DNA from 2 places in the Variovorax restrictus genome. Region 2 is predicted to be linked to the other one. Evidence: riboswitches for the same ligand, from Rfam matches in the RefSeq annotation. Region 2 holds a riboswitch; the other holds the start of a gene.
What was found. A riboswitch is a leader RNA that binds a small molecule or an ion and turns the genes downstream of it on or off. The one in region 2 is predicted to bind S-adenosylhomocysteine.

Region 1 (8,736 bases), on a different contig from region 2:
ACAATCGTGATAATCCGGCGATGGCCTTCAACGAACTCCGCGCGATCACCACCTTCATCCAGGCGGCGGAGCTGGGCAGCCTGCGCCAGGCCGCCGCCGCGCAGGCGATCACGCCGCAGGCGGCCAGTCAGGCGCTGGCGCAGCTCGAATCACACCTGGGTGTGCGGCTGTTCCACCGCACCACGCGACGACTGAGTCTCACGGAGGAAGGCAGCCAGTTCCTCGAGGCCGCGCAGCCCGGCCTGAACGCGCTGCAGCGCGCGTTGCGCAATGCGCGCCGAGGGCGCGAAGAGATCGCCGGGCCGCTGCGCATCGTGGCGCCGCGCGCGACCATGCTGCAGGTCCTGTGGCCAGTGCTCGAAGCCTTCTGCGCGCGGCATCCGCAAATCGAGCCCGACGTGCAGCTGGACGACCGCGTCGGCAACTGGGTCGAGGAGCGTGTCGACGTGGGCTTCCGCAGCGGCCTCGCGCCGCAGGACGGGCTGATCGCGCGCAAGCTAATGCCGGTGCAGCTCGTGGTGTGCGCCGCGCCGGCCTACATCGCGCGCTTCGGTGCGCCCCAGCGCATCGACGACCTGGCGCAGCACCACTGCAGTTGCTTTCGGCACCCGACCAGCGGCAAGCTGATGCCATGGGAGTTCAAGGTCGACGACCAAATCGTGGCGCGCGACATCGCACCCGCGCTGTGCACCAACGACGTCGACCTGGAAATCCGCGCGGTGCTGGCAGGCCAGGTGATCGGCCAGTTGATCGGTGCCACGGCGGCACCGCTGCTGCGCAGCGGGCACCTGGTGCCGTTGCTGACGCAGCACGTGACGGACCACCTCGGTCTGTACGTCTACTACGGCAGTCGGGTGGCGCAGCCGCTGCGTGTGCGCGCCTTCATCGACCTCGCGGTCGAGATGCTGACGGACAGCGCCGACTTCGTGCTGCAGCCGCACGAGTTGAAGCCGATACCGGCGCGCAAGCGCGCAGTGGTCCGCAGCAAACCGCGCTAGCCGTTCAAACGCGGCCGTCGGCCGGACGCAGCACGTTGCCCTGCAGCGTCACGGGTTTGCCAATGGGCGGCGCGGTGCGCGTTTCGACCGTGCGGAGGCGGCCATCGTCCATGCGTACGCTGACCTGGTAACTGGTCTCGGTGCGGGTGCGCTTCTCGATGGTGTGGCCGGCATAGCCACCGCCCACGGCGCCGATCACCGTGGCCGCCGTGCGTCCGCCGCCATGGCCGATCTGGTTGCCGAGCACGCCGCCCAGCACACCGCCTGCGACGGCACCGACGCCCGTGGGCGGCGCAGCGTGCTGAACGGTGCGCACGGATTCGACCCGGCCGCAGATCGCGCAGACCGGGGCTCGTGCGGGGGCCGGTGCTGCAGCGACGGTGCCATTGCCCGGTGCCGCATTCATTCCGGCGGTCGAAGGTGCGGTCGACGGCGGCTCCGTGCGACTCACGGTGTCCGGCACACGCGCCGGTGCCGGCAAGGCGGCAGAGGGCCGGTCGCCATCTTCAGGGCCGTACAGCGGTTGCGCCGGCGCAGTCGCGCTGGGCGTCCCGCCGTGATCGCTGCTGTGCTGGTAAAGCATCGTGCCGCCGAGCGCTGCGATCACGACAGCCAGTGCGCCAATGGTGCCCCACAGCACCTTGGGCGAGGTCGCGCCGCGCTGGGCTACCGGGCGGCGCTCGGGCAGCGGTTCGATATCGGTAGTGATCGGGTTCTGCATATCTGTCCTTTCGCTGAAACCTCCACGATGTTCCAGCTTAGACAGCGCAGCACCGCCGCGACTCCCGCCGTGGCTGTAAAAACCGTAACCGCGCCGACGGCCTACAGATTCGGTGCCAGAAGGCGCTCGAGCTCGCTCTCCGGCAGCCGACGGCGTGCCGCCTGATCGGCCAGCTGGTCGTGCCCGATCTTCCCGACGTTGAAGTACGTCGAGTCGGGATGGCTCAGGTGGAAGCCGCTCACGCTGGCCGCCGGCGTCATGGCCAGGCTCTCGGTCAGCGTCATGCCGATGTCGGCGCACTGCATCACCTCGAACATCTCGCGCTTCACGCTGTGGTCGGGGCAGGCCGGGTAGCCGGGCGCGGGGCGAATGCCGCGGTACTTCTCGGCAATCATGTCTTCGTTGCTCAAGGCCTCGTCCGCGGCGTAGCCCCACAGGTCGGTGCGCACGCGGTGGTGCAACGATTCGGCGAAGGCTTCGGCCAGCCGGTCGGCCAGTGCCTTGAGCATGATGGCCGAGTAGTCGTCGAGGTCGTCGACGAAGGCCTTCTCCTTCTTCTCGACGCCCAGGCCGGCGGTGACAGCGAACATCCCGACATAGTCCTTCAGCCCGCTGTCCTTCGGCGCCACGAAATCGGACAGGCATCGGCTCGGGCGCATCACGCCGTCGATCACCTGCTTTTCGGTCTGCTGGCGCATGCCGTACCAGGTCATCGCGACCTCGCTGCGCGTCTCGTCGGTGTAGAGCTCGATGTCGTCGTCGTTCACGGTGTTCGCCGGCCAGAAGCCCACGATGCCACTCGCACTGAGCCAGCGGCCTTCGATCAGGCGCTGCAGCATGCGCTTCGCGTCGGCATACACGCGCACGGCCTCGGCGCCCACGACTTCATCTTTCAGGATCGCGGGGAACGGCCCGGCCAGGTCCCAGGTCTGGAAGAACGGGCCCCAGTCGATGTACTTGGCGAGCTCGGTCAGGTCGAAGTTCTTGAACACGCGGCGGCCGATGAACTTGGGCACCGGCGGCGTGTAGTTCGTCCAGTCGATCGGCGTCTTGTTGGCGCGTGCCTTGGCCAGCGGCCACAGCGGCACCTGCTTCTTGTTGGCGTGCTGCAGGCGCACCTTGTCGTAGTCGGCGTTGAGTTCGTCGATGTACTTGGTCGCCTGGTCGCTCAGCAGGCTCTGCGCCACGCTCACGCTGCGCGACGCATCCGGCACGTAAACGACCGGGCCTTCATAGTGCGGCGCGATCTTCACGGCCGTGTGCACGCGGCTGGTGGTGGCGCCGCCGATCATCAGCGGGATCTTCTTGATGCGGAAATGGTCGTCGCGCTGCATTTCGCCGGCCACGTACTGCATCTCTTCCAGGCTCGGCGTGATGAGGCCGGAGAGGCCCACGATGTCGGCGCCCTCGACCTTGGCGCGCGCCAGGATCTCGTGGCAGGGCACCATCACACCCATGTTCACCACTTCGAAGTTGTTGCACTGGAGCACGACGGTGACGATGTTCTTGCCGATGTCGTGCACATCGCCCTTCACCGTCGCGATGATGATCTTGCCCTTGGTGCGCACGTCGCGGCCGGCCGCCTCGTCGCGCAGCTTCTCTTCCTCGATGTAGGGCAGCAGGTGTGCCACGGCCTGCTTCATCACGCGGGCCGACTTCACCACCTGCGGCAGGAACATCTTGCCGGCGCCGAACAGGTCGCCGACCACGTTCATGCCGTCCATCAACGGGCCTTCGATGACATGCAGCGGCCGGCCGCCCTTGGCGAGGATGTCCTGGTAGGCCTCTTCGGTGTCCTCGACGATGAACTCGGTGATGCCGTGCACCAGTGCGTGGCTCAGCCGGTCTCCCACGCTCACCGGCGCCTCGGGCGTGCCGCGCCAGTCGTTGCGCTTGCTCTCGTCCTTGGCGCCGCTCTTGGCGGTCTCGGCCACTTCGACCAGGCGTTCGCCAGCATCGGGGCGGCGGTTCAGGATCACGTCTTCGACGCGCTCGCGCAGCACCGGCTCGAGGTCGTCGTACACGCCGACCATGCCGGCGTTGACGATGCCCATGTCCATGCCGGCCTTGATCGCGTGGTACAGGAAGACGGTGTGGATGGCCTCGCGCACCGGGTCGTTGCCGCGGAAGCTGAAGCTCACGTTCGACACGCCGCCCGACACCTTGGCGCCGGCCAAGTTCTGCTTGATCCAGCGGGTCGCCTCGATGAAGTCGACCGCGTAGTTGTTGTGCTCTTCAATGCCGGTCGCGACCGCGAAGATATTCGGGTCGAAGATGATGTCCTCGGCGGGGAAGCCGATTTCGTCGACCAGGATGCGGTAGGCGCGCTGGCAGATCTCGACCTTGCGCTCGTAGGTGTCGGCCTGGCCCTTCTCGTCGAAGGCCATCACCACAGCGGCGGCACCGTAGCGGCGCAAGAGCTTGGCCTGGTGGCGGAACTGGTCTTCGCCTTCCTTCATGCTGATCGAATTGACGATGCCCTTGCCCTGGATGCAGCGGAGACCCGCCTCGATGACCTCCCACTTCGAGCTGTCGACCATGATCGGCACGCGCGCGATGTCGGGCTCCGACGCGATCAGGTTCAGGAAGCGGACCATCGCGGCCTTGCTGTCGAGCATGGCCTCGTCCATGTTGATGTCGATGACCTGCGCGCCGTTCTCGACCTGCTGGCGCGCCACGGCCAGGGCTTCCTCGAATTGGCCGTTGAGGATCATCCGCGCGAAGGCCTTGGAACCAGTGACGTTGGTGCGTTCGCCGATGTTGACGAACAGCGTGCCCTCGCCGATGCGCACGGGCTCGAGGCCCGACAGCTTCATCGGGGGAACGGACGTGACGGCAGAGGAAGAAGATTCGGACATGGGCTCACCTGGATTCGCGATGGTCAGGTGAGCGTCGTTGCGGGATCAGACCCGAGCCTGGCGGGGGTGCCGCTGCAACGCTCCTCGGGGTCGTCTATTTTAGTGGCCTTTGGTTGAGGTGATGGTTGTCGAGGTGCTTCGGTGTGGTGTAGGGGCGTCGGCGGGCGGCATGCCTTTGGGCGGCAGACGTCTCCGGCCCTTCGGGCTTCGCTGCTGCTCCTCGCGTCAGGCGGGGTCCGCGCAAACTCGCTTCGCTCAGACACGCGCGGCCCTGATCCGCCTGCCCCTGCGGTGCTCGCCGGAGCCTCAACAACCGCCCAAAGACATACCACCCACCGACGTGGACGCAATCGTTGTGCATCTCTCCGGCGAGCGCAGCGATCCCCAAGCCCGGCAGGCGGTGCGGGCCGGGCGATCCCCTGTGCGTCGCTGAGGAGCGCAGCCTTCCGCGGATCAGGGCTCGCGATTGTCTGAGCGCAGCGAGTTCGAGCGAGACCGCGCGAAAGGCGAGCACCGCAAGGCAGCCCGAAGGGCCGGCGCACCGGGGTCGTCCGGCTCGCACCGCCTGCCGGGCGCCCTCACCAACGCCAACGATCAAGCAGAAACCGCGTCCCCCACCCGCACCGTAGAAAACGTAAACGGCGGCAACCCCTTCAACAACCGCTGACCATACGAAGTCCTCACCAGCCGCCTGTCGTAGCAGTACACGGAAGCGCGATCTTCTTCGCTCCGAATCGCCCGCCCCACCCATTGCGCCAATCGAATGGCCGTCGCCGGCACCACCAGCTCGGTGAACGGATCGCGCCCCACCGTGCGCAGCCACTCGGCCCGCGCCTCGCCGACCGGGTCGTCCGGCGGTGCGAAGGGCAGCTTGGCGATGAAGACCGATTCGCAGAGCTTGCCCGGCAGGTCGAGCCCTTCGCCGAAGGACTGCATGCCGAAGACGATCGACGGCAGCCCCTCGGCCACGCGATGGCGGTGGGTGGCCAGCAGTTGCTGGCGCGGCATGGCGGTCTGCAGCAGCACGCGCGGCTTGAGCGCGGCGGGCAGCGCCTCGACCGCCTGGCGCAGCTGGTCGCGCGAGGTGAACAGCACCAGCGCGCCGTGCCGCACGTCCGCCAGGTCGCGCACCAGCGCCTGGACCATCTCGGCGACGTAGCCGGCCGCGTCGCGCGGGTCGGCCCGGGTTTCGACGGCGATCAGCTTGCCCTGCGCGGCGTAGTCGAAGGGGCTGGGCACCTCCAGCGTGGTCGCCGCCTCGTCGCCATGCAGGCCCGACTCGCGCAGGAAGAAATCGAAGTGGCCGCAGCTGGTGAGCGTGGCCGATGTCAGCACCGCGCCGCGCACCTTGGCCCACAGGTGGTGGCGCAGCGTCGCGCCGGGCAGCAGCGGGCTGGCGTGCGCCTGCAGCGTGGCCTGGTCGCCGTCGACCTGCAGCGTGAACCACTTGGCGGCCGGCACCGCGTCGGGCGGGGCTTCGCGCAGCAGCAGCTGGGCGGTGTCGAGCGTCTGCTCCAGCCGCGGGGCGAGCGCGCCGAGCTGGGCGTACATGGTCGACAGCTTGCGCGCCATCGCGGGTTGTTCGCGCATCTCGGTGCGCAGGGCGCTGGCGATCACGCGCAGAGCATCGAGGAAGCCCGACGCGTGGTGCGCCACCCGGCCCAGCGGGCCCTGGAGCGCTTCGGGCAAGGCGCCCAGCGGCAGGCGCGCACGCGCGGGGCCACGGCCGGGCAGGCCCGCCGGGCCGGCGACGTCGGTCTTGAGGCCGTCGCCGTACAGGTCCATCACCAGCCGCTCGGTCTCCTGCAGCGCCTGGCGCATCTGCGCGGCGTGCATCGGCACGTCGGCCACCTCGGTGACCTCGAAGCGCACGCCCACGCGCACCGCGCGCTGCGCGAGGCGCTCGACCCAGCCGTGGCGGCCCAGGTCCATGCGACAGCCGAACTGCGCGAGCGCGGTGGCCGGCAGGTGGTGCGCCTCGTCGAGCACCAGCAGGCAGTTGTCCAACTCGGGCAGCTGGCGATTGCCGATGGAGGCCAGCAACAGGTCGTGGTTGACCACCACCACCTGCGCGCCGACCAGCGTCTTGCGGCGCTCGTAGTAGACGCACTGGTTGAACGACGGGCAGTGCTTGCCGGTGCACGATGCCGCGTCGGCCGCCATGGGGAGCCAGGCATCGGCGGCGGGCGGGGTGTCGCGGGTGTCGCGGTCGCCGTCCCAGGCGCCGCTGGAGAGCGTGTGGGCGATGCCGGTGTAGAACTGGAGGCGAGCCTCCACTTCGTGCGCAGGCCGCGCGGGGTGGGAATTTGCGGCAGCGTCGTCGTCGGCGAAGAGGTCCTCTTCGCCGTCTTCGTCCTCGTCGTCCTGCTCGGCCATCATCCCGGTCAGGCGTTCCAGCTTCTGCTGGCAGACGTAGCGCCCGCGGCCCTTCGCCAAAGCGAAGCGGAAGGGTTCCGGCATCAGCTTGGCGAGCGCCGGCAGGTCCTTGTGGACCAGCTGCTCCTGCAGCGCCACGGTCGCGGTGGAGATCACGACGCGGGTGTTGCGCGCCAGGGCCAGCGCGATGGCGGGCGCGCAGTAGGCGAGCGACTTGCCGACGCCAGTGCCGGCCTGGATCACCGCGATGGCGCGCACCGGCGGGTCGGCCGGGCCGTCACCGTCATCGCTCTCGGTCTTGCCGAGGGTGGCCGCGGCCAGCGTGTCGGCGACTTGCTCGGCCATGCGCCGCTGGCCGTCGCGGCTGCGGAAACCGGCGCTGGACTGGACCACCCCGTCGAACGCCTGCAGGGCGGACGCGGCCCATTCCAAAGAAGACATGCGCCGAGTGTTGCACGGCCGCCCGACACGGGCGGTGCGTCAGGCTGGCTGGGCGGCCCCCGTCGCGGAGGCCGGCAGGCCGAAGATGGCGTCGAAAGCCCAGTTGAAGACGAAGGTGTAGACGAGGAAGAACACCACCAGACCCAGGTCCATCACCAGCGCATCCCACAAGCTCACATCCAGCCACCACGCGAAGGTCGGCACCAGGAAAGCGACGAGGCCGCCCTCGAAGCCGATGGCATGGGCGACGCGGCGCCACACGCTGCGCCCGCGCACCGCCTGGCGCGACTCCCAGCGTTCGAAAAGCCAGTTGAAGCTCAAATTCCACAACACGGCGATCGCGGACGCGATCATCGCCAGCACACCCGAATGCCCCAGCCCCTGGCCCGACATCAGCGCCAGCCCCACGCTCGCTGCGACGATGGCGATGCCTTCGTAAAGCGTGATGTAGACGACGCGGCGCTTGAGCCCTTGCATGGAAATTCCCGGAAAACAGTGAACAGACGTTGGACTTTATGTGTCAATCGCTGATATAAAAAGTCATCTTATTTCAATTCAACTGATAGATCGGGCGCATGGCCTTCTCCACCGACAACCTGCAGGTCTTTCTCGCCGTGCTCGACCACGGCTCGTTCTCCGCGGCCGCGCGCTCGCTGGGGCGCGTGCCCTCGGCCGTGAGCATGGCGATCGCGGGGCTGGAGGCCGAACTCGACCTGCCGCTGTTCGACCGCAGCGGCCGCGAGCCCAAGCCGACCGCCGCCGCCCGCTCGCTGGAGCCGCAGGCGCGCCTGCTGGCGGCCCAGTTCAAGCAACTCGAGGTGCAGGCGCTCGCCCTCACGCAGGGCCTGGAGAACCGGCTGACGCTGGCCATTGCGCCCGAACTGCTGGCAGCCCCCTGGAGCGGGGCGCTCGCAGCGCTGGCGGCCGAATACCCACTGCTCGAGGTCGAAGTGCTCGCCGCACCGCAGGCCGACGCGCTGGCGCTGCTGCACGCCGGCCGCGCGCAGTTGGCGCTGGTGTTCGAACGGCCCAGCCTCGATGGCCGCGAAGGCTTTCAGGAAGTGGCGAGCGACACGATGGTCGCCGTGATGGCGCCGGCGCACCCGGTGCTGGCCGCCGCCGGCGGACGCTTGCGCGAGGAGCATCTGCACAACACGCGGCAGATCGTGGTGGCCGGGCGCGACCTGGCGACCAGCGACCCGCGCTTCGTCTTCGGTCGTCACGTCTGGCGCACCGACAACGCGCTGGCCGCGCTGAGCCTGATCACCGCCGGCCTCGGCTGGGGCTGGCTGCCGCGCGCCTTCGCCAAGCCGCACGTGGCGGCGGGGGCGCTGCTGGAGAT
Region 2 (8,736 bases):
CGCGGATTGCCGACGGCGTACACCCGTTGACCCGGACGTGCGGAGCCGACCGGCGCCATCGGGACGGCCGGCGCTGAAAATCGAGCGACGCTGAGTTGGCAGAGATCACGCGCCGGATCGGGGAACTCGAGCGTCGCGCCATAGCTGACGTTGTCCTGCCGCACGACGACGCTGCTCGCCTTGGCGAGCAAGCGACAACTGGTGACCAGGCGACCCGGCGCCACCACCACGGCACTGCCCGTCTGCAGCGGACGCTCCTGCGCATCAAGCGTGCGCAACGACCAGACGCTGGGTGATACGCGCGCGAAGAGGACGTCGGGCTCCAGCGCGCTTGCGCTGCCTTGCACGCCCATCGCACCTAGCAGCAGTGCGATGCCACGGAAAAATCTCGGTCGGTATGCGCGCGTCATGGCTTGCTGGGCAACAAGCCACGAAGGTCATCCATCGAAACCCGTGTGGCTGCACCACTGCCGGAACTGGACGCCACGGGCGTTGCAGGGGATGCAGGGGATGCCGGGGTCGGGAGGGACGCGGGGGTGAGGGTGGCGGGTGAGGCAGAGGGTGTCGCAGCCAACTTGGTTTCACCGACCCGCACGCCCGCGAGCGGTTGATCGCCGATTTGCGCACCACGATCGAAGGTTCGCACCTCGCCGAAGACCAATTGCATCCAGCTTGGATAGTTGAAGCCCGCGCCCGTTCCAGAGTCGATGGCCGCACCGATCAGCCCACCGATCAACACGTTGCCGACCATGCCGGTATTGACCCGGGACGTCGCCTGCCCACTGGCCGGCGCATAGCCCGGCTGCCTGCATTCAATGTTCAGCGTGCCGCCCGATCGGCGCACCTGGACACTCGACCCCGACAGCGCGGTCGTTTCCGACTTGTCGTTGGCCACGCTGCATTCAGCACCCTCGACAGCCTTGCCATCCGCTGTGAGCGTGTCGATCGTCACCGTCTGGCTGGTTCCGTTCGTCACCGACGCGCAGCCCGCGAGAATCGACAATACGCAGACGCCAGCGCACAGGCCCCAAAATCGCCCCCTCGAGATTCGCATCTCCACTCCTCTTGTATTTGAATGTTACGGGCGTGGAGTCTAGCGATCGCCCCTCTTCTCTCCAGGCACTATTTCACATGTTCAGCTACCGCCACGCCTTCCATGCCGGCAACCACGCCGACGTGCTCAAGCACACGGTGCTGATTGCCACGCTCGAGCACCTGCTCGAGAAAGACGCGGCACTCACCGTGGTCGACACCCATGCCGGGGCCGGGCTGTACCGGCTCGACGGCGACTACGCCGACACCAGTGGCGAGGCCGCGCAGGGCGTGCTGCGACTGCTCAACCCGCCGGCCGCGCCCGTGGCCGCCCCGGGCACCAAGAAGGCCACGCCCCCTGGGACCGATGCGCCCCTGGCCGACGCCATCGCCCGTTACCTCGCCGTGATCGCCGACTTCAACCCGAAGGGCGGCGCGAAGGTCTATCCCGGCTCGCCTTTCATCGTGCAACACCTGCTGCGCGAGCACGACCGGCTCAAGCTCTTCGAGCTGCACCCGACCGATTCGCGCACGCTCGACGCCAACATCGCGCAGCTCGAGGCCGGCCGGCAGATCGCCGTCTTCGGCGAAGACGGCTTCGGCAGTGCCACCAAATTCCTGCCGCCGCCGTCACGCCGCGCCCTGGTGCTGTGCGACCCGAGCTACGAACTCAAGACCGACTACGGCCGCGTGCTCGACTTCGTCGGCGAAGCCCTCAAGCGCTTCGCCACCGGCACCTACGCCGTCTGGTACCCGATCATTCCGCGGCCCGAGGCACACGACCTGCCGCGCCGGCTCAAGACGATGGCGACCAAGGCGGGCAAGTCGTGGCTGCATGCGACGCTGACCGTCAAGTCGAGCAAGATCGTGACGGCGCCGACCGGCGAAACGCGCCGGCCCGGGCTGCCCGCCAGTGGGATGTTCCTGATCAACCCGCCCTACACGCTCAAGGCGCAGATGGCAGCCGCGCTGCCGCAGTTGGTGGAACGCCTGGGTCAGGACCGCAACGCCACCTTCTCGCTCGACGCCGGCGGCTGACGGCTACTTTTGCCGGCGGGCCGCGACCTGCCGCTTCGCCTTGGCGGCACGCGCTGGCGCCTTGGCCTGCCCGCGATCGGTGTCTGGCGACGGCTGCAATGCCGCCACGTCCGCCACCTCGCCGTTGCAGCGCATGCCCGGCTGGTCGACGACGTGCAAAGCCACCTGCTTGATGCCCGTGCTGACCATGTCCAGGGCCTCCGCGGCAGCCCGGCTCAGATCGATGACACGGCCGGCGGCAAACGGCCCGCGGTCGTTGACACGCACCAGCACCTCGCGCCCGTTGACCAGGCTGCGCACGCACAGCACGGTGTTGAAGGGCAGCGTACGGTGCGCCGCTGTCATGGAGGTCATGTCGAAGCGCTCGCCATTGGCGGTCTTTCGCATATGGAAGCCGATGCCGTACCACGACGCACCGCCGCGCTGGTAGATGGTGCGCGGCGCCTCGTCGCCGGGCACGCCGTCATCGGGGCCGAGCTCGTCCTCGCCCGTCGAGGCCAGGTCGTAGCGCACGGCAGGCACGGCCGAACGAGGACGCGCACCGGCCGGCACCGACAGATCGCGCGTCAGCGGCCGAAGGCCGGTGCCAGCCGGCGCGGCCGGCGACTTGGCCTCATCGGTCGAAGGTGGCGCGACGCAACCCACCAGCAGCCCGGCGAGCAAGGCGGCGAAGCCAGCTCGCCAAGACACACCGCTGGCGCGGCCGAGCGTCATGCGCGCTTGCCGAGCCGCTCCAGCAGGGCGAGCGTGGCAGCGGATTGGTTCATCGTATAGAAGTGCAGCGCCGGGGCGCCACCGTCGCGCAGTCGCTCGCACAGGCGCGTCACCACGTCGAGGCCGAAGGCCTTGATCGACGCGATGTCGTCGCCATAGCTCTGCAGCCGCAGCCGGACCCAGCGCGGAATCTCGGCACCGCAGGCGTCGGAAAAACGCATGAGCTGCGTGGAGCTGGTGATGGGCATCACGCCCGGCACGATCGGCGTCGAAATGCCCAGCCTGCTGCATTCATCGACGAAGCGGAAGTACGCATCCGCATTGAAAAAATACTGCGTGATGGCCGAATCGGCACCGGCGCGCACCTTCTCGGCGAAGGCTTTCAGGTCCGCCTCGGGCGAACGCGCCTGCGGATGCACTTCGGGGTAGCAGGCCACCTCGATGTGGAAATCACGGCCCGTCTCCTCGCGGATGAAGGCCACCAGGTCGCTCGCGTACTGGAACTCGCCACCCGCGCCGTAACCGCTGGGCAGGTCGCCACGCAGGGCCACCAGACGTTTGACGCCCATGGCCTTCAGTTCGCCGAGTTGGCCGCGCACGGTGGCCTTGGTGGCGCCGATGCACGAGAAGTGGCTGGCAGCATCGCCGCCCTCTTCCAGGATCTCGCGCACCGCGGCGAAGGTGCCGTCGTGGGTGGAACCGCCTGCGCCGTAGGTCACCGAGCAGAACTCGGGGCGCATCGCATAGAGCTGCTGGCGCACCGCACGCAGCTTCACCGCGCCTTCGGGCGTCTTGGTCGGAAAGAATTCAAAGCTCAGCGGAAGTTGCATCGGCAGCTCCTTCTGGGCCGTCGTCGCGGACGGCATGAATGAAGAACTCGCGGTTGCCGTCGCCCCCGGCGATCGGGCTGTCGAGCCACCGCACCACGCGCAGGCCGAGGGCAGCACAGGCGTCGCGCAGCCGCTGCTCGACGATCGGGTACATCGCCTCGTCGCGCACGATGCCACCCTTGCCGACCTGGCCGGGCTGCAACTCGAACTGCGGCTTGACCAGCATCAGCAGGTCGCCGCCGGTCGCGAGGAATGGCACCACTGCCGGCAGCACCAGCGTGAGCGAAATGAAGGACAGGTCACCGACGATCAGGTCGAACGCGGTGTCCTCGTCCTCAGGAAAATCGTCGGCCGTCAGCGCACGCGCATTGACCTTCTCGATGGCGGTCACCCGCTCGTCGGCCCGAATGCGGTCGTGCAACTGCCCGTGACCCACGTCGATGCCGACCACGTGCACGGCACCGTGCTGCAGCAGGCAATCGGTGAAGCCACCGGTCGACTGGCCGATGTCGAGACAGCGACGGCCCGACGGGTCGACGCCTGTCGCGGCCAGCGCGCCGTCGAGCTTCAGCCCGCCGCGCGACACGTAGCGCGACTCGGCCGCATCGACCAGCTCGAGCTCGGCCGACTCGGGAATGTCGTCGCGGTTCTTGCCTACGCTGCGCCATTCGGCACCGCTGCCGGCGTCGCGCCAGCGCAAGCCGCCGGTGATGAGACGGACGGCTTGCGAACGCGAGGCGGCGAGGCCTCGCTCTACCAACAATTGATCAGCACGCAAGGCGCGCAATCAGTAGCGGTACGTGTCCGCCTTGTACGGACCCGCTTTGTTCACGCCGATGTAGGCGGCCTGCGCGTCGGTTAGCTCGGTCAGCATCGCGCCGACCTTCTTCAGGTGGAGGCGCGCGACCTTCTCGTCGAGGTGCTTCGGCAGCACGTAGACCTTGCCGGCTTTGTACGCGTCGGGCTTGGTGAACAGCTCGATCTGCGCAATGGTCTGGTTCGCGAACGACGACGACATCACGAAGCTCGGGTGGCCCGTGCCGCAACCCAGGTTCACCAGGCGGCCCTTGGCCAGCAGGATGATCTTCTTGCCGTCCGGGAAGGTGATGTGGTCGACTTGCGGCTTGATCTCTTCCCATTCGTACTTCTCGATCGACGCGACGTCGATCTCGTTGTCGAAGTGGCCGATGTTGCAGACGATCGCCTGGTCCTTCATCTTCACCATCGTGTCGTGCGTGATGACGTCCTTGTTGCCGGTCGTCGTCACGAAGATGTCGGCCTTGTCGGCGGCGTAGTCCATCGTCACGACCTTGTAGCCTTCCATGGCGGCCTGCAGCGCATTGATCGGGTCGATTTCCGTGACCCACACCTGGGCGCTCAGTGCGCGCAGGGCCTGGGCCGAGCCCTTGCCCACGTCGCCGTAGCCGGCCACGACCGCGACCTTGCCGGCGATCATCACGTCAGTGGCGCGCTTGATGCCGTCGACCAGCGATTCGCGGCAACCGTACAGGTTGTCGAACTTGCTCTTGGTGACCGAGTCGTTCACGTTGATCGCGCGGAACTGCAGCGTGCCCTTGGCGGACATCTCGTTCAGGCGGTGCACGCCGGTGGTCGTTTCCTCGGTCACGCCGATGATCTCGGCGGCCTTGCGGGTGTACCAGGTCGAATCGACGGCCAGCTTGGCCTTGATCGCGGCGTAGAGAATGGTCTCTTCTTCGCTCGTCGGGTTGGCGAGCACGCCCAGGTCCTTCTCGGCGCGCTGGCCCAGATGCATCAGCAGCGTGGCGTCACCGCCGTCGTCCAGGATCATGTTCGGGCCTTCGCCCTTCGAGCCCTTGGGGCCGAAGTCGAAGATGCTGTGGGTGTAGTCCCAGTAGTCCTTCAGCGTCTCGCCCTTGATCGCGAAGACCGGCGTGCCCGCAGCGGCGATGGCGGCGGCGGCATGGTCCTGCGTGGAGAAAATGTTGCACGAGGCCCAGCGCACATTGGCACCCAGCGCCTGCAGGGTTTCGATCAGCACCGCGGTCTGGATCGTCATGTGGATCGAGCCGGTGATGCGTGCGCCCTTGAGTGGCTGGGCGGCCTTGAACTCCTCGCGAATGGCCATCAGGCCGGGCATTTCGGTTTCCGCGATGCGGATTTCCTTGCGGCCCCAGGCGGCAAGGGTGATGTCGGCGATCGCCTGGTCGGCGGAAGCAACGGGGGTGGGCTTGAGAACAGCGTTCATGAAAACTCCAAAGCAGGTTTGACGACTGCCGCTGCACTCGGGAGGTTCGACCGGAAAAGGGCTCACCGCGAGAACAGCGGATGAGCGTGGTTGCGATGTAGTCCGAGCCTCACGCCTGATGGCGCTGCAACGCTCCTCGGAGCCGCCATTCTAAGTGTTCGGCGCCCGGCCGTGCTCGCGCAGGGCTCACTTATCCTTTCATCCAGTAACATTTGCACGGGCGCCTCAGAGGGCACGGGCCGGGAGGCGATTCTCAAAACACAGCGCGAAAAGCGCGACAGGGAGTCGGTTATGCAAGGAATTTCGAGGGCGCTCTACAGCGCCTTGGTGGTGAGTGCGCTGCTGGGCGCTTGCGGTGGCGGTGGCGGTGGCGGTGGCGGTGGTGGTGATAGCGGCACCGCCAGTTCCCCGAGTGGCAGTGGCAGCACGTCGGCGCCCGCCGAGACACCGCTGACGGTCAAGGTGAGTGTGAACGGCACGCCAGCCACGCCGGATGCGTCCGGCATCTATGCGGTCAAGCCAGGTGACACGGTGATGGTCACCCCCAGTCAGGCAGCCAGCTGGACGTCGACCAACGGAACGGCGAGTGCGATCACGCTGCGCAACCCCAGCATCTCCGGCAGCCAATGGGCGTCGCAGCTGGTGAACACGTTGACCACGACGACGCTCTACACGGTAAACGCCAGCGCGGGCACCACGCTGAGCGCCAAGACCGTCTTCAGTGTGGCGGCGGCGGACGCGCGCAACGGCAGCTACAAGGTCTTCGCGACCAACGGCACCCGGCAAACGCTGACGCTCAACTTCGACATCAAGACCTATGAGATGAGCGACGGTAGTAATCCTGTCGCATCGGGCTCGATCAGTGAAGACAACAACGCTACAGGCACGTACGTGTTCGGCAGCAGCCGCATCACCACCAGCACCAACAACGCGCGCTTCAAGCTCGCGCAGGACACGGTCGTCGGCGCATTCCCGTTCGTCGTCACCCAGGTGGCCACGACGAGCTATGCGGTGCAACCTTTCGTGGCCTCGCGGGCCCTGGAAACGGATGCGGTGGCACTGGATGGTGTCTACAACCGTTTCGGAATCGATGTCGGATCTGCATCGGCCAGTTCGCAGATTTCGCAAGTTCAGATATCTGGCAACGGCTCAACCTTGATCCGTTGCGCCGACAACACGATCTACAGGATCGATGTCTGCCCTGGAGGGTCGCAGCAAGCCTGGACGATCACGGCCGGGAGTACGGCCGACACCTGGAAGATGACCGAAGTCGCTAATCCCACCAACTATTCGATCTTCTCGGTCGCGCGGCTGGGTGGTCAGAAGATCTTTCTGATTGCCGGCAAGCGGCTCGCCGATCCGATGACCTCTGTGTTCCGGCTGGGCGTAACCGAGACGAGCACCTGGCCGACAGGCACCGGCGTTGGCACCAGCACGCAGGGCTCATGGGGCACCGTCAGCGTTCAAGCCGGGCAATCGACGCGAAGCGCCGTCGCAGCGGACGGCACCACATCGACGGCGCAAAACACATTCGGCCCGATGAATGCACAGGGCCCGCTGGGCATGCGAGCGATCACCAATGGCGCGAACGCAGGAGACGTCTATTTCGCGATGCAGGGAGCCAAGCTCTTTGCCATCGTCGGCGCCAACAACCCATCTACCGCTGGTTACCTCCAGATCAACCTGATGGACTGACCGAGGCGAGTCCACTGGCGGCGCCCGCCGTCAGCACGCTCGCTAAAATCGCAGGCTTTGCGTAGCCGCCGCGCCGTGAGCGCCACGCGCTCACCGTTCTTCGCGCGCCCCGCGTTCACGCCATGACCTTCGAATCCGAAACCCGCCGCCGTCGCACCTTCGCGATCATTTCCCACCCGGACGCCGGCAAGACCACGCTCACCGAAAAGCTGCTGCTGTTCTCCGGCGCGATCCAGATCGCCGGCTCGGTGAAGGCGCGCAAGGCCTCGCGCCACGCCACCTCGGACTGGATGGAGATCGAAAAGCAGCGCGGCATCTCGGTGGCTTCGTCGGTCATGCAGATGCTGTACCGCGACCACGTGATCAACCTGCTCGACACGCCCGGCCACAAGGACTTCTCGGAAGACACCTACCGCGTGTTGACCGCCGTCGATTCGGCGCTGATGGTGATCGACGCCGCCAACGGCGTGGAAGCCCAGACGCGGCGGCTGATTGAGGTCTGCCGGCAGCGCGACACACCCATCATCACCTTCGTCAACAAGATGGACCGCGAGGTGCGCGAGCCGCTCGACATCCTCGACGAGGTGGAGCGCGAACTCGGCATGCCCTGCGTGCCGATGACCTGGCCGGTCGGCCAGGGCAAGAGCTTCCGCGGAATCATGAACCTGCGCACGCAGGCGATGACGGTGTTCGAGTCGGGCAAGGAGCGCCTGTCGGACGACTTCGAGACCATCCCGCTGAGCGATCGCGACACGCTGACCCAGCGCTTCGGCGCCGACTTCGAATCGGCCATGGACAGCATGGAGCTCGCCACCGGCGCGTCGCCCACCTGGGACCATGCGGCCTTCCTCGCCGGCAAGCAGACGCCGGTGTTCTTTGGCTCCGGCGTGAACAACTTCGGCGTGATGGAAGTGCTCGACGCCTTGGTCGATCTGGCGCCGCCACCGCAGTCGCGCATCAGCACGACGATGGTCAACCGCCAGCCGGTCGTGAAAGAGATCCAGCCTGCGGACAAGGACTTCGCCGGCGTGGTGTTCAAGGTGCAGGCCAACATGGACGCCAACCACCGCGACCGCATCGCCTTCGTGCGCATGGCTTCGGGCAAGTACACGCCGGGCATGAAGCTTAAGGTGCAGCGCACCTCGAAAGAACTGCGTCCGACCAGCGTCGTGACCTTCATGAGCCAGCGCCGCGAAGCGG

Region 1: it holds a riboswitch for S-adenosylhomocysteine, as region 2 does, so the genes downstream of both, metH (methionine synthase) here and ahcY (adenosylhomocysteinase) in region 2, are expected to answer to the same signal.

What each region holds. Positions count from the first base shown of each region.
Region 1 covers NZ_JBPJZH010000001.1:137,160-145,895, forward strand. Annotated here, with positions in the region: gene ACSFA0_RS00660 (LysR family transcriptional regulator) at 21-998, shown strand; gene ACSFA0_RS00665 (outer membrane lipoprotein) at 1,003-1,719, opposite strand; gene metH (methionine synthase) at 1,821-4,535, opposite strand; S-adenosyl-L-homocysteine riboswitch at 4,600-4,667, opposite strand; gene dinG (ATP-dependent DNA helicase DinG) at 5,172-7,394, opposite strand; gene ACSFA0_RS00680 (PACE efflux transporter) at 7,434-7,871, opposite strand; gene ACSFA0_RS00685 (LysR family transcriptional regulator) at 7,970-8,736, shown strand, end outside.
Region 2 covers NZ_JBPJZH010000003.1:198,952-207,687, reverse strand. Annotated here, with positions in the region: gene ACSFA0_RS20445 (S1 family peptidase) at 1-410, opposite strand, end outside; gene ACSFA0_RS20440 (hypothetical protein) at 407-1,003, opposite strand; gene ACSFA0_RS20435 (23S rRNA (adenine(2030)-N(6))-methyltransferase RlmJ) at 1,132-2,070, shown strand; gene ACSFA0_RS20430 (septal ring lytic transglycosylase RlpA family protein) at 2,074-2,784, opposite strand; gene metF (methylenetetrahydrofolate reductase [NAD(P)H]) at 2,781-3,614, opposite strand; gene ACSFA0_RS20420 (TlyA family RNA methyltransferase) at 3,592-4,392, opposite strand; gene ahcY (adenosylhomocysteinase) at 4,402-5,841, opposite strand; S-adenosyl-L-homocysteine riboswitch at 5,917-5,983, opposite strand; gene ACSFA0_RS20410 (hypothetical protein) at 6,133-7,536, shown strand; gene ACSFA0_RS20405 (peptide chain release factor 3) at 7,659-8,736, shown strand, end outside.